Regions from separate parts of the Vibrio pomeroyi genome, predicted to be linked through region 1. Evidence: predicted binding sites of a transcription regulator. Region 1 holds the regulator's gene; each other region holds the start of a gene.
The links. The regulator PurR, encoded in region 1, represses purine synthesis genes. The targets are predictions, from matches to a motif close to TNANGNAAACGTTTNCNTNA.
Positions count from the first base shown of each region.

Region 2: a site for PurR is predicted at 1,505-1,524, ahead of purT (formate-dependent phosphoribosylglycinamide formyltransferase). Genes of this name have one in related genera too.
Region 3: a site for PurR is predicted at 1,627-1,646, ahead of pyrD (quinone-dependent dihydroorotate dehydrogenase). Genes of this name have one in related genera too.
Region 4: a site for PurR is predicted at 1,657-1,676, ahead of OCV12_RS11615 (NupC/NupG family nucleoside CNT transporter). Genes of this name have one in related genera too.

Region 1 covers NZ_AP025506.1:2,430,940-2,434,655, reverse strand. The annotation lists gene OCV12_RS10640 (TVP38/TMEM64 family protein) at 1-494, opposite strand, end outside; gene OCV12_RS10635 (TfoX/Sxy family DNA transformation protein) at 628-1,218, opposite strand; cyclic di-GMP riboswitch class I at 1,346-1,431, opposite strand; gene purR (HTH-type transcriptional repressor PurR) at 1,602-2,606, opposite strand; gene torD (molecular chaperone TorD) at 2,921-3,568, opposite strand.
Region 2 covers NZ_AP025506.1:1,544,064-1,547,779, reverse strand. The annotation lists gene OCV12_RS06915 (LrgB family protein) at 1-249, shown strand, start outside; gene cdd (cytidine deaminase) at 535-1,422, shown strand; gene purT (formate-dependent phosphoribosylglycinamide formyltransferase) at 1,590-2,765, shown strand; gene OCV12_RS06900 (thiopurine S-methyltransferase) at 2,880-3,533, opposite strand.
Region 3 covers NZ_AP025506.1:1,914,910-1,918,625, reverse strand. The annotation lists gene OCV12_RS08725 (NAD-glutamate dehydrogenase) at 1-1,461, shown strand, start outside; gene pyrD (quinone-dependent dihydroorotate dehydrogenase) at 1,774-2,784, shown strand; gene OCV12_RS08715 (cell division protein ZapC) at 2,991-3,539, shown strand.
Region 4 covers NZ_AP025506.1:2,674,417-2,678,132, forward strand. The annotation lists gene OCV12_RS11610 (cation:proton antiporter) at 1-226, opposite strand, end outside; gene OCV12_RS11615 (NupC/NupG family nucleoside CNT transporter) at 411-1,610, opposite strand; gene OCV12_RS11620 (LysR family transcriptional regulator) at 1,816-2,736, opposite strand; gene OCV12_RS11625 (lytic murein transglycosylase) at 2,907-3,716, opposite strand, start outside.

The DNA of each region.
Region 1 (3,716 bases):
GTAATGTAGTAACGAGAAACTGACATTGGGGTTAAACCCATCAGTAGATTGATAAGGAAAAACGGGAACACAGGGATCAGGCGAAGCGAGAATAAGTAAAATGCCCCGTCTTTTTCTACGCCCTTGTTAATCGTCGCTAATTTGTCACCAAATTTGGTTTGGATCCAATCACGTAGTAGGTAACGGCTACTCAGGAAGGCAAGGGTCGCACCAATAGCGCTTGCGAAAGATACCAGTAGCAAACTGTTCCAGAAGCCAAACAGTGCAGCCCCTAAAAGCGTGACAACCGCAGCTCCAGGAATAGAGAAAGCAGTGATCATTACGTACGCGACAAAATAGATAGCAGCGGCGGCAATAAAGTTGCTGTCAATGTAGTCATTCAAAACGGCTTGTTGGGCCTTGGCATTTTCAAGCGTTAGGTACTGGCCAAAATTGACGCCTAACAATATGATGGTTACGACCAACACAATACCCAATATCATTTTCTTACTCATTGATACTTCCTCTAATTTTCAATGCATACCATTAGTATAGATAGACAGGCAAAGCATAGATTAACTTTCAACAGATATAAAAAAAGCCGCAAAAAATGCGGCTTAGTTATATAAGTAGTTTGAACTGACAAAGTTAATTGACGCGATTGATAAGCTCTTCACGACGCTGCTGCGGTATAACAGACCAATGTGTTCCATTGATCGCACCTTCTAGCGCCCACAGTAATTCAATACTGACAGAGGACGCATGCGATTCCTTGATGGCGTTAAAGGCGTTTACAGAGCCAGATTCATATAAACGTTCAACGGAATCGATTCCTGCTTTTTTCAACATACGCTCAGTGGCGAGTCGAAGATTCGGCAGATCTTTGAGTCGAGTTGGCTTAGCAGAAGACTGTTCAGCTTTTTCTTCTTTAGCAAAACCCAGAGACGTTGTTGCGAGTTCCAAGATTTTCTCTTGGTCTTGCCACAGGCCTTCAGGCAAAGCGAAATATTTAGTAACGACAGGGAAACCACGTTTTTTGTAGACGTACGGTTGAAACCCTTGTTGTTCGAATTGCTTCGTTGTGCATTTGTCTGCCCGTATATGCAACTGGTCATTAACAACCAGAGCAAACATAGTGTCATCAGCAAAAAGACCGAATCCACCAAACATTGAGCGTGACTTAATTTTTCCTAGGGGCTCAAATAACTTCATTGAGTCCTTTAGTATCGGTTTATCCATGTTATTTATCTCGGTGTATTTGAACTACGCCACCAAATAAGCAGGTCCGAGAGATTAGCAAAATGTTGCAATTAAATTGTCAATAGGCTGTAAATTACTAAATTGTCAGTAGTTACTGCATTTTGCCATCGGTAACCCCGCTACCATACCAACGAGTGGTTTAGGCCGGAAGCTTTGCGTCCCACTTTTTCAAGTGGTTTGCCCTGTGCGTGACTGATTGAATAGAATAAAGTTTTTGTTGAATGAGGCTCACACTTGTTATTTCAAAATGTGACATTGCTTCAATTAATGATCTTTCTGTTGTGCATATAGGTTCATTATAGTTGTTGATAAAAAAAGCGCACCCAAAGGTGCGCTTAATGAAATAAAACTCGTTTTATCAATTAATTTAACGTTTTAACTGTACTTCGTTCAACAATCTCAGGGTGCATTTCGAAGACACGCTTCTCGTGATCTTTATCTTTTATACGTTCTAATAAAATCTCGAATGCATTCTTACCAACACGACGTTTAGGTTGGTGAACCGTTGTTAACGGTGGAGAGAAGTACTCAGCTAGTTCGATGTTGTCGTAACCAATGACTGAAATATCTTCAGGGATACGAATGCCTTTTTCTTGCAATCGGCTCATTAAGCCCAGCGCCATTGTATCGTTGAAACAGAATACTGCTGTTGGGCGATCTTTCATGTCAACGATTTGCTCTGCAGCAAGAACAGCAGTATCACACTCGAAGTTACCTTCAATGATCATGTTGTCATCGGCAGTAATCTTAGCTTCATTGAGTGCGCGTTTGTAGCCTGCGATACGTTCTACACAGGCCGCTTTGTCTAAGTGGCCACTTAAACAAGCAATCTTAGAGTGACCGCGCTCAATAAGGTATTTGGTTGCTAGGTAGCCACCTTCTTCAGAGTTATCGATGATCTTGTCAGCTTGAGAACTCTCTGGGCCCCAGTCCATAATCACTTTAGGGATGTCAGCGTGACGATCTAACATCTCTCTTAGTTCTTCAGTTAGGTCTGAACACATAACTAAGATGCCATCTACACGTTTCTCTGCAAGCATTCGAATGTAGTCACGTTGCTTCTCATAGATACCACCCGTGTTACACAGAATCAAAGTGTAACCTTGACGGTAGCAGTAGCTCTCAACACCATCGATAACTTCAGAGAAGAATAGGTTGGTTGATTGAGTAACAAGCATGCCGATAGTGCGTGTTGTATTGCACTTCAAACTACGAGCAACCGCGCTTGGTGCATAGTTCAGTTCATCTACGGCTTTGTTTACTTTTTCTTGAGTCGCTTCTGCAACAAAACGTGTTTTGTTGATTACGTGAGAAACGGTTGTTGTTGATACGCCGGCTAAGCGAGCGACATCTTTTATAGTGGCCATGGTTTTATCCTATTAGAAGCTACTTTCCCAAAGTACGGAATGAAGTAGCCGTTAAGCTACCTAACTAAGAGCTTAAATTTGTAGGGCTCTTTGGGTACTAAAGTGCTAAAAAACAAAAAACCGCTATGAGCGGCTTGTCTTAACACCGAAATGCTCTGAACTTTAATAAGCATAGCATTTCGTGAATGTTTCATATTTTATCGTTTGCGGTCACAATTTTAGACTGACTAGAAATTACTCGCAATAAAATTCACCCAGAAATCCGGGTGAATTGTCACATTCTACTGAATTTATTTACTTAGTCGCCCAATAAGCTATTCACCGGCTAAATATTGAGTGTCCAATTGACAGAATGCGAGTAGCAGAGATGAGACTGAAGCGTAGAAACCGAATTCATCAACGTCATGACATTTAACGTTGAATTTTGGTACCCAAGTTAGGAGTTGTTGCTCGATAAACTGTTGTTGAACAGCAAATGATTTCTCTAGCTCTTCTTCAAGCTCTGTTTCGTTAGAACGGATGATCAAGTTACCAAGGAAATCGAGTTCGATAGCAATGTGGTCTGCTGGCTCTTTCAGGTCTTGGTTAACCACTAAATTGTGTTTAGCCATGATCTCTTCCATCTCTTTTGCAGGCTTATCGTTTAATAGGCCAGTCTCACCGATGTACATAGAAGCGTATGGAAGGGCACCATGTTTATCCGTCTTTAAGAAAAGGTCACAAAAGTCAGCAGACAGTTCTAGCTGAGCGTCTTCACGTGTTTGCAGACGATTTAGCGCATCAACTAAGCTATCAATCGCAGGCTTTAGTGTTTCATTTTCACCTAAACCAGTTAGGAAAGAACGAATCTCAACAGAGTGGTAGTGATCGAGTTCTTCTTGAGTGAGCTCTTTGGCGAATAAGCTTGATAGCCACCAGTAGATTTCTGCTCTTTGCTCGTTGAACGCTTTCGTATCTTTCATTTCTTGGATCCTGATTTAGTCTTGCGGCGTTTGCATACTCAATATCGTCAAGTGATTTGGGATATAAACACCAAGGCTGAATAACAAGGTTATTTGCGAAACGCAAAGTTACTCGTTAGTAGTAATGCCTATATTGAATTGCGATGGG
Region 2 (3,716 bases), 890 kb from region 1:
TTGGTTTTGATCGTAGGTCTGTTCGGGGCGATCTTTGCTTATCCTATCTATAATCTGATTGGTATTAAGAGCCCAATTGCCAGAGGTTTAACCATGGGTACGGTTTCTCACGCTCTGGGCACCGCGACTTGTGCGGAAAAGAACCAAGAAGATGCCGCATTCAGTTCATTGGCTTTGGTGCTCTGTGGCGTTATCACCTCAATCATTGCGCCTAGCATATTTTCAGTTGTGATTTGGTTCTATTCTTAACCTAAACGATCACTGCACGATTTAGCCCAACCAGAATGCTGTGATTACAGTGTCTGTTTGGGCTTTTTATTCGCCTTTATTCAGCAATGGCTGTCAAGTCACGGTCTTTTACGAGCAATAAGTGCGATATCAACTGTATAAATGGCTCTTGTAATCGATTTCAAGTGTGACCTCACTCTAATTATGCAAGCCAATGTAACAACAACAATTCAATAGTGATCGTCATCACAGAAAATTCCTGAGCATTGCATAAACTTAAAGCCTAAGGTCAATTAAGGATTCAACATGAACAGTCGTATTACCCTGGCGCTGGAAAGTGCTCCATCATCAATGAAAGCGCTTTTAAGTGACATCGTATTAGCAGACAACTTTGACGCGACATTGTCTCCAGAACAGTTCTCTAGCCTGCTTCAAGCAAGTGGTTTAACAGATGACGAACTACGTATCGCACTACTTCCTTTTGCTGCTGCGTATTCATACGCTCCATTATCTGACTTTTACGTTGGTGCAATCGTGCGTGGTTTGTCTGGTACTTTGTACTTTGGTGCAAACCTTGAGATCGCTGGCGCACAACTTGGCCAAACAGTACACGCTGAGCAATCTGCAATCAGCCATGCATGGATGAAAGGCGAGCAAGGCATCTCAGATATCACCATCAACTTTAGTCCTTGTGGTCACTGTCGTCAGTTTATGAACGAACTGACCACAGCGAAAGAGCTTAAAGTTCAGCTTCCACAACGCGATGAGATGTCACTACAAGAATACCTTCCAGACTCTTTTGGCCCTGCTGATTTAGGTGTGACGACTGGGCTAATGACTAAGCTCGATCATAAGTACACGACTGAAGAAACAACTCCTATTGTTGTAGAAGCACTAGCAGCACTAAACCGCAGTCACGCTCCTTACACCAAAAACCTAAGTGGCGTTTCACTACAGCTGACGTCGGGTGAGGTTTTCACCGGTGCTTACGCTGAAAACGCAGCATTCAACCCTAGCCTACCGCCTCTGCAAGTGGCATTGATTCAACTCAAACTGGCGGGGTTCGACTTTGAACAAATTGAAAGTGCAGCTTTGGTTGAAATAGCTGAAGGCAGCATCAGTCACCTAGCGGATACGCAATCTACATTAGAAGCGATTAATCCCGACATTCCAGTGACTTACTTAGCAATCTAAGTACATCTGGTTAACAAAAATTTAAATAAGCAGCCCTATTTAACGGGGCTGCTTTTTTTATGTTTGTAATTAACGCCACAAGCTGCGCAAACGTTTGCTTTTGTCATTTAAATAAGTATGATCACCCCGTTTTCAATCAATCGTTCAAAAGATCGGAAGGAATTTCTATGTTTGGTACTGCTACTCGTGAAAATGCTACTCGTGTACTTCTATTAGGTTCAGGTGAACTCGGAAAAGAAGTTGCTATCGAGTGCCAACGTTTAGGTTTAGAAGTTATTGCTTGTGACCGTTATGCAGACGCACCAGCAATGCAAGTTGCGCACCGTAGCCATGTATTAGATATGTTAGATGGTGATGCTCTACAAGCTATCATTGAGCTAGAAAAACCAGATTATGTGGTTCCTGAAATTGAAGCTATTGCCACCAGCAAGTTAGTTGAACTTGAAGCACAAGGCTTAAATGTTGTTCCAACGGCGAATGCAACCAAACTAACGATGAACCGCGAAGGTATTCGTCGTTTAGCTGCTGAAGAGTTGAAACTAAGCACTTCGCCTTACCGCTTTGCAGACACCTTTGAAGATTTTTCAGCCGCTGTTGAGTTCGTGGGTATGCCTTGCGTTGTTAAGCCAGTAATGAGTTCTTCAGGCAAAGGCCAAAGCGTTATCAAAACCGAAGAAGATATCCAGAAATCTTGGGACTACGCACAAGAAGGCGGTCGTACTGGCGCGGGTCGTGTGATCGTTGAAGGCTTCATCGACTTTGATTACGAAATCACGCTTCTAACCGTTCGTGCAGTCGACGGTGTTCATTTCTGTGCGCCTATCGGTCACCGCCAAGAAGACGGTGACTACCGTGAATCATGGCAGCCACAGGTCATGTCTGACAACGCTCTGAAAGCGGCGCAATACACGGCAGAGCAAGTGGTTAACGCACTAGGCGGTCACGGCATCTTCGGTGTTGAACTGTTCGTTAAAGGCGACCACGTGATCTTCAATGAAGTCTCCCCTCGCCCACACGATACTGGCTTAGTGACTCTGATGTCTCAAGACTCATCGGAATTTGCACTACACGTACGCGCATTTACAGGTATGCCGATCAAATCAATTACTCAGTATGGCCCTTGTGCCTCTGCAGTAATCCTTGGCCAAGGCACATCAACGAATATCCGCTTTGAAGGCCTTGCAGAAGCGCTAGACGCACCACAAACGCAGGTTCGTCTGTTTGGTAAGCCTGACATTGATGGTCGCCGTCGTCTAGGTGTAGCGTTAACTCGTCGTAATAGCACAGAAACAGCAATCGAAGATGCCATTGAAAGTGCTTCGAAAGTGAAAGTGATTTACTAACCTGCTATTCAATTCTGAACAATCACGAGTTCAAATCTGAACAATAAAAAAGACGGGCTATCGAGCCCGTCTTTTTGTTGGTGTTATCTGTTGGCTTAACTAAGCAGACTGAACTTAAGCGTCTGACTCAATCAAATACACTTCTTCACAGAAGCGAGACAACCCTTTCTTCGCAATCTTAGGATGTTCATCGTCTGCGATGTCCTGATTCAACAATGTGATCTTATAACCTTCGAACAACTGATCAATTTCTAGCTTAGGCACGCTAAACGGAGGCCCAGCCATTTCGCTTTGGTCATAATCCAGCGTCACCAGAAGGATCTTACCGCCCGGTTTCAGTAGTTGTTTCAAACGCTCGACATACTGCACTCGCATCTCTTCAGGCAATGCCACTAAAGAAGCGCGGTCATAAATAATGTCAACAGGCTGAATAGGCGCTGTGAAGTAGTCACCCGTGTAAACACTCAGTTCATCGAATTGGTAAAGCTCATGCTGACCATTAATTTGAGTCACAGTCGGCGTGTAAAAATGCTCTGAGAAAAATGCGCGTACCGCGATTTGGCTAAGCTCAACCCCTTGAACCTCTTCATGTTTAGACGCTAACCAAATCAGATCTTCGCTTTTGCCACAAAGTGGGACAAACACACTCTTCTCGTAGCTAGGGTCGGTTTTTTTCCAAAATTCAATCAGAAGTGGGTTTACATCTTCAAGGTGGAAACCAATTTGGTTGGCTGCCCATTTATTGTGCCAAAATTCAGGATTATTCATCTTTCGTTCATGTTAAACAGTCATAATGCAAGGGTACAGTATAGAGAGGTAAGAGCAACCTTAGCTTGGTTTAAAGTTCCAAATTGGTTTCAATAAAATCAGAAACTGGCCGAGTTCAAAGTTCTTAAAATTGCGGAACAAACGCTTGAATTATTTGTCTATATGTTCACATTTTAAAGCGAT
Region 3 (3,716 bases), 520 kb from region 1:
GCTAAGGTAGTTGGTGAAGGCGGTAACTTAGGTATGACTCAACTGGGTCGTATCGAATACGCTCTTACTGGCGGTCGAGTTAATACCGATTTCGTTGATAACGTTGGTGGTGTTGACTGTTCGGATAACGAAGTAAACATTAAGATCTTCTTGAATGGCTTAGTATCGAACGGTGATCTTACTGTTAAGCAACGTAACCAAGTGCTTGAGTCAATGGAAGACGAAGTTGGCGAAATCGTATTAGATGATGCGTACTGCCAAGCTGAGTCTATCTCTGTTACTGAGCATCAAGGTGTTGGCTTAGTGAAAGAGCAAATCCGCTTCATCCACACAATGGAGAAAGCAGGGTACTTGGATCGTGGTTTGGAATACATCCCAGATGACGAAACGCTTCTAGAACGTGAGAAGCAAGGCCAAGCACTAACAAGACCTGAACTATCAGTATTGATCGCTTACGGCAAAATGGTACTGAAAGAAGATCTTGTGAGTGATGATATTGCGAATGATGAGTTCCATGCTCAACAGTTAATGCAATACTTCCCAACCGAGTTACGCCGTAACTATTCTCAACACATGGATAACCATCCACTGCGTGCTGAGATCATTGCGACAGCCCTTGCAAACCAAATGGTTAACGAGATGGGCTGTAACTTTGTGACTCGTTTGCAAGAAGAGACGGGCGCAAACATTGTTGATATTGCGAATGCTTACGCGGCATCTCGTGAGATCTACGGCTTGGGCAAAGTGCTTAAGAGCATTCGTGAACTGGACAATATCTCAAGTTCTGAAGCTCAATACGAGTTGCTTTACCACGTGCGCCGCACATTGCGTCGTCTAGCGCGTTGGTTGCTAAGAAACCGTACTGGCAAACAATCAGTCAACGCGTTGATTGAGCTATACCAAGGTGATGTGGTTGCTATTACTGAGAAGTTGGATGAAAACCTAGTAGCTTCAGAAGTAGAAGAGCATCAAGCAATGGCTCAGGTATGGATTGACCAGGGTGTAACAGCAGAACTGGCGAATTCAGTGGCTCGTTTGTCTAGCTTGTACTCAGCACTGGATATATCCACAGTGGCTCGTGAAACGGGTAAAACAGTACAGCAAGCGTCTAAGCTTTACTTCAACCTTGGCGACCGTTTGTCTCTGCACTGGTTCTTGAAGCAAATCAATGGCCAAGCGGTAGACAACAACTGGCAAGCGCTGGCACGTGCTGCATTCAGAGAAGATCTGGATTGGCAGCAACGTCAGTTAACTGGCCAAGTTCTTAACTGTGGTTGTGGTTCAGACTTAGATGTTATTAAAGCATTGGACGACTGGATGGAAAGCAACTCAGTTTCTCTACATCGTTGGGAAAGCATCTTGAACGAATTCAAAGTGGGTTCTGTTCATGAGTTTGCTAAGTTCTCAGTGGCGTTACGTGAGTTGATGTTACTGAATCTAAACTGTATGTCGAAAGACTAATAGTTAGATAGAAACGAAAAACTATAAGGGCAGGCCATTAGGTCTGCCTTTTTCGTTTGGTTAAACAGTTCTCGATAAATTAACTATTCGTACAAGTATCACAGTATCAGTGAGCTGATGGCAGAACAGGTATAAGGAACATTCCTAAAAGATAATCTGGGCTTGAAACGGTAACGTTTGCTTAATAATGAACCTCATTCGTTAGCAAACTCGATTATCTTACCCTTACAGTCAGTAATAGATTGAATAGTTGGGTAAATAAGTAAATAATATCGCCCCGTTTACACGGGGCTTTTTTCTATCGGAGGCACAATGCTTTACCGTCTAGCCAGAACTGGCTTTTTCCAACTTGATGCCGAAAAGGCACATGATCTTGCAATTCAAAATTTCAAACGCTTCACAGGTACACCTATTGATCTTTTGTATCGCCAACAATTACCTCACCGACCTGTAGAGTGCATGGGTCTTACTTTTAAAAACCCAGTTGGCCTTGCGGCTGGCTTAGATAAAAACGGCGAATGTATCGATGCATTTGGCGCAATGGGTTTTGGTTTCGTAGAAGTAGGGACTGTTACTCCTCGTCCGCAAGCGGGTAACGACAAACCTCGTTTGTTCCGTCTTGTTGAAGCTGAAGGCATCATCAACCGCATGGGCTTTAATAACCTCGGCGTTGATAACCTTGTTGAGAATGTTAAGAAGTCGAACTACGACGGCATCTTAGGCATCAACATCGGTAAGAACAAAGACACACCAATTGAAAAGGGCGCTGAAGATTACTTGATCTGTATGGAGAAGGTATATCAATACGCTGGTTACATTGCTGTGAACATCTCTTCACCAAACACTCCAGGGCTTCGTTCTCTTCAATATGGCGAAGCACTAGACGATCTATTGTCTGAACTGAAAACGAAACAATCTGAACTAGAAGAGAAGCATGGTAAATATGTTCCTCTTGCTCTTAAGATTGCTCCGGATCTAAGTGACGATGAAATCAGCCAAATTTGTGAATCATTGATCAAAAATAAGATCGATGGTGTGATCGCAACAAACACAACATTGGATCGTTCAATCGTTGAAGGAATGAAGCATTGCGACGAAGCGGGTGGTCTAAGCGGACGTCCAGTTCAATCTCGCAGTACTGAAGTTGTTCGTAAACTTTATCAAGAGCTTGGTGACCAACTGCCGATCATCGGGGTAGGTGGTGTTGATTCGTATGTTGCTGCAAAAGAGAAAATGATGGCAGGCGCTAAGCTTGTACAAGTTTACTCTGGTTTCATTTACAAAGGTCCAGGCCTTGTAGGCGACATCGTTAAAAATCTTTAAGCGGCAAGACGCTTTTATTTCTGAAAAGCGACAATCTGGCATCGTCTTAATAAAAGAGACACTGTAACTCACTGAGTTGTAGAGAAAAGCGACAAAAAAGAGGAATTCATTTCCTCTTTTTTTTTGCCTATTGCTCAGTAAAATTACTGTAATTGAAGGTAATTTTGCGTTTTACCTAATGGAATGGTTCAACAGTGTGAGACGAAATGATGCTTAAACCTAGCGATACATGGAGTTGGTATTACGATGAGCAGCAATGTTCATTAATGCTAAACCTCGGAGAGGATATGATTTTCAAAACGAATCTGGTCCGCAATAAGCTGGTGGACTGCGCGTTTCGAGATAATGAATTCACCGTTGATGACGCATCTTCATACCAAACCTTCAAAGAACAAATTTCTGGCTTAGAACTGTCTGAGCCTCGCCAAGCTGAATTGGCACTCTATTGTGTGGCAGCAAAGCGCTTCCATAAGCCTGTACAGCCTAAGAGTTGGTTCTTCGACTCACAAGGTACAGGTCATGAATATCCTCAAGAAGGGGATATTGTACAAATGAATAATGAGCATAGCTTAGGGTATTTCATTGTATTAGAAGTGGGAGAGTGTGCGAGCCTATGCGCATTTGTCGACCTAGAAGAGTTCCTGTTAACGCCTTCAAAAGGGCTTCGATTTGGAGACTCAATTAAGGTGATGCACGATAGAATGATAGACGCGAACGCTATCCTTCATCAGACGCACATCGCGATGGTGGGTTAACCTACAATCTAGCACATCATTTCTACCACGCATCGCAGCATACAAACGTATAAACCTTCCTCAGAATCGGCTTAATAGCCGATTTTTTTGTGTCTAAAAAACTTCATCCTGATAAATACATCACTGCTTAACTATTTAAATAGTGAACTTACGACTATTTTTTCACCTTAATTTCTG
Region 4 (3,716 bases), 240 kb from region 1:
TCAATGCGCCTTCAAACAGAATGATGGCGACACCTAATGAAATCAGCGGGAATAGAACATCACCGAAAATAACATCGGGATTAAGGACATTTAAACCGGGACCTAACAGCAGGCCAACAATGAGAAGAGGGAGAATCGCGGGAAGACGCAAACGCCAGCCGAGCAGCTGACAAGCTAAAGACAAGAGTCCAATTAACGCCAAAGAAGAAGTAATCGACAAATCCATTTGTGCCCCTAAAAATTTGTACCACACCCTGTGACACAAACCTATTTGCTGAAACAAGAAAGCCTACGTCATTAAACTATAGGCTCTCTTTTTCGTGCTAACCGAATATTATTGTGATTAATCAGTCACTTTACTATCGGGGAAATAAAGTGACTGACTCATCCACTCGGTACTTATCATCTAGCTACAGAGACAGCACCACACCAGCAATCGCTGCACTCATTAGGTTGGCAAACACACCTGCACAAATTGCTTTAAAGCCGTATTGTGAGATGAAAGAGCGACGCTCTGGTACCAAGCTGCCCAAGCCACCAATTAGAATCGCCATTGTTGAGATGTTAGCAAAACCACATAGAGCGAAAGTCACGATCGCTTGTGAGTGTTCACTTAGCGCTTCTTTAGCATCCATTAGCTGGATGAAGGCCACGAACTCGTTCACGACAATCTTGTTACCGATCAGTGAACCTGCAACCACAGCCTCAGACCATGGCACACCGATCAGCCATGCAACGGGTGCGAACACATAACCTAGGATCAGTTCAAAGCTTAGGTTTACGCCAAACCAACCGCCAACAATACCTAATAAGCCATTCAGCATTGCAATCACACTGATAAAGGCTAGAAGTGTCGCACCCACCGCAACGGCAATACGAAGTCCAGACATAGCCCCATCTGCCATTGCCTCAACTACGTTTGTTGCTCGTGGAATTTCAACATCAGACTCAATATTTTCTTGAGCGTCATCAGCGCTACCTGGCACTAAGATCTTAGCCATCAATAGACCCGCAGGTGCAGACATGAATGCCGCAGCGATCAGATAATTTAGGTCAACACCAAGCGATGCATAACCCACTAGCGTACCACCAGCGACAGAAGCCAAACCACACACCATCACAGCAAACAGTTGTGAGTCTGTCATGTGCTTCAAGTAAGGCTTAACCACCAATGGCGCTTCAATCATGCCAACGAAGATATTTGCTGTCGCAGACAGTGACTCGGCACGACCTGTGCCCAAGAACTTCTGCAGCGCGCCACCGATAAGGTTGATCACCTTTGGCATAAAGCCGATGTGGTACAAACCCGAGATCAGTGCAGAGAAAAAGATAATGATGCCTAGAACGTTAATCGCGAAAACGAAACCGTTATTCGTAAGGCCACCAAATAGGAAGTTAATCCCCTCTTGACCGTAGTTGATCAAGCTAGATACCGCACCTGTGGCTGCATTCAACGCTTCTTTACCCATTGGTACATACAGAACCAACAGCGCGAATGAGATTTGTAATAAGAAAGCCAAAGAGACTGTTCTTAGTGGAATATTTTTTCTGTCCGTAGATAGTAACCAAGCGGCAACTAAAATAGTGATAATTCCAAGTAGCGAAGCCATGTGCGTCAACCTAAAAGTTGTAGATAGGAAAGGCGACGCATTCTATAGAGGAAATCGTTTGCGGCAAGTGGTGGTTGTTAACGTGATGTTGGGGTAATCACCTTTGAGTGATGATATAAATTAAGTTATTGAATTTTAATAATTAAGTTTGATTAAAAACCATACTTTTTCCATATGGAAATTATATTTATAGATTTGGAAACAGTTAGCGATGCAGTTCAACGCAAGTTTTCAGGTTTTCATCCCAGTACGTCGGCGATCCGATATGATCTTTGATGAACTCAATCACCGCAGAAAGCTTCTTCGGCATGTTCTTTCGACTCGGATACACGGCATAAAATGGCATTAATTGGCTAGCGCGCCATTCAGGCAAAACTTGAATTAATTTGCCCGTTCTAAACTCTTCCTTAACTAGGTAAGTTGCTAAGTAAGCCACTCCCCACCCTGATACCGCTGCATCGCGTACTGCCTCTGCTAAGTCCACCGAGTAATCGCCCGCTACTTTAACGCTAAGATTCTCTTGGCCATTATCAAACGCCCACGAGGTGTAATCTCGCTCTCGGCTACGATAGATAAGACAGTTATGGTCAATCAGGTCAGAAGGTACATGTGGCGTCCCTGCTTTAATCAGATAATCCGGCGATGCTGCAACCACAAACTGACTGTCAGCTAATCGCTGCGCAATGTACCCTTCAGGCAGGTCTTCGTTATTGGTGATCCAGAGATCCAATCGCTCTTCAATCATATCCACCTTGTAGTCAAACAAGTGGACCTCGATTCTCAACTGAGGATAAAGCTGTCTGAGCTGATCAATCGCAGGAATGATGTGCAAAGTACCAAATGACTGTGACAACCCAACACGCAATATTCCAGAAATGTCATCACGCTGGCTATCCATATCCATTTGAGCCGCTTTTACCGTGTTAAACAGTTGCTCACAGTGCTGATAGAACACTTCCCCAGCTTCGGTCAGCGTTAGACTACGTGTGGTTCGTTGTACCAGCTTGATGCCAATGGAGTCTTCAAGCAAAGCAACTTGTTTACTGATATGAGACACCGAAACGTTCAAGCTTTTCGCAGCACTGGTAAAGCCATCATGCTTAATTAATGCATGGAATATCACCATCTGTGCAGCTCTATCTGTTAGCACAAGACCACCTTCTTAAATCTCTGAAATATAAAATCAAAAAGGACTCCGAAGAGTCCTTTAGTTCGTTCTGCCTATGGTAGGCCAATTGCTATCAAAGCAAGCTAGGTCTATTAATCAAATTAAGTCTGCTAATCAAATTAGGCCGATTAATTAAACTTAATTCTGTCTGCTAGGTGGCTAACTGCCAAAGCAAAGTAGTAAGAACGATTCCACTTCATTAACACATTGTAGTTGTTGTAAATGAGGTACGAACGACCCGCTTCGTCATCCGGCATAATCAACCAAGCTTTAATGTCTTCATCAAGCGTCGGCAATGGGCGATCGTCGTAGCGCTTAATACCAAGTTCAGACCACTCTTTTAGGTACTTCGCTTTGTCTTCAGTTCGGCCTTGCAAATCAATAGACACGGTTGACGGTACGTGAACCTGACGGCCCCAAGTGTACTTATCATCCCAACCTGATTGGCTAAGGTAATTGGCTGCCGAAGCAAACACATCTTCTTCAGTACCCCAAATGTCTTTCTTACCGTCGCCATTACCATCAGCGGCAAACGCTAAGAATGAGCTTGGCATAAACTGAGGTTGCCCCATAGCACCAGCCCAAGAGCCTTTCATCTCTTTTGGTGTAATATGGCCTTGATCAAGAATCTTCAACGCCGCCATTGCTTCGCTGCGGAAAAACGCTTCTCTGCGTCCTTCGTAAGCCATGGTCGTTAGCGCATCGATAACACTGTAGTTACCAGTGAACTTACCAAAGTTACTCTCAACGCCCCATAGCGCGACAATGAATCTTGGTTGAACACCATATTCATCACCAATACGCTTTAGCGCTGTGTAATGCTTCTTATAAAGCGAGCGGGCTTGCTTCACTTTCCAATCTGGTACCGCTCGTGGAATGTATTCATCCAGAGTCAGCTTCTTCTCAGGTTGGTTTTTGTCGGCTTTCACCGCTCTTGG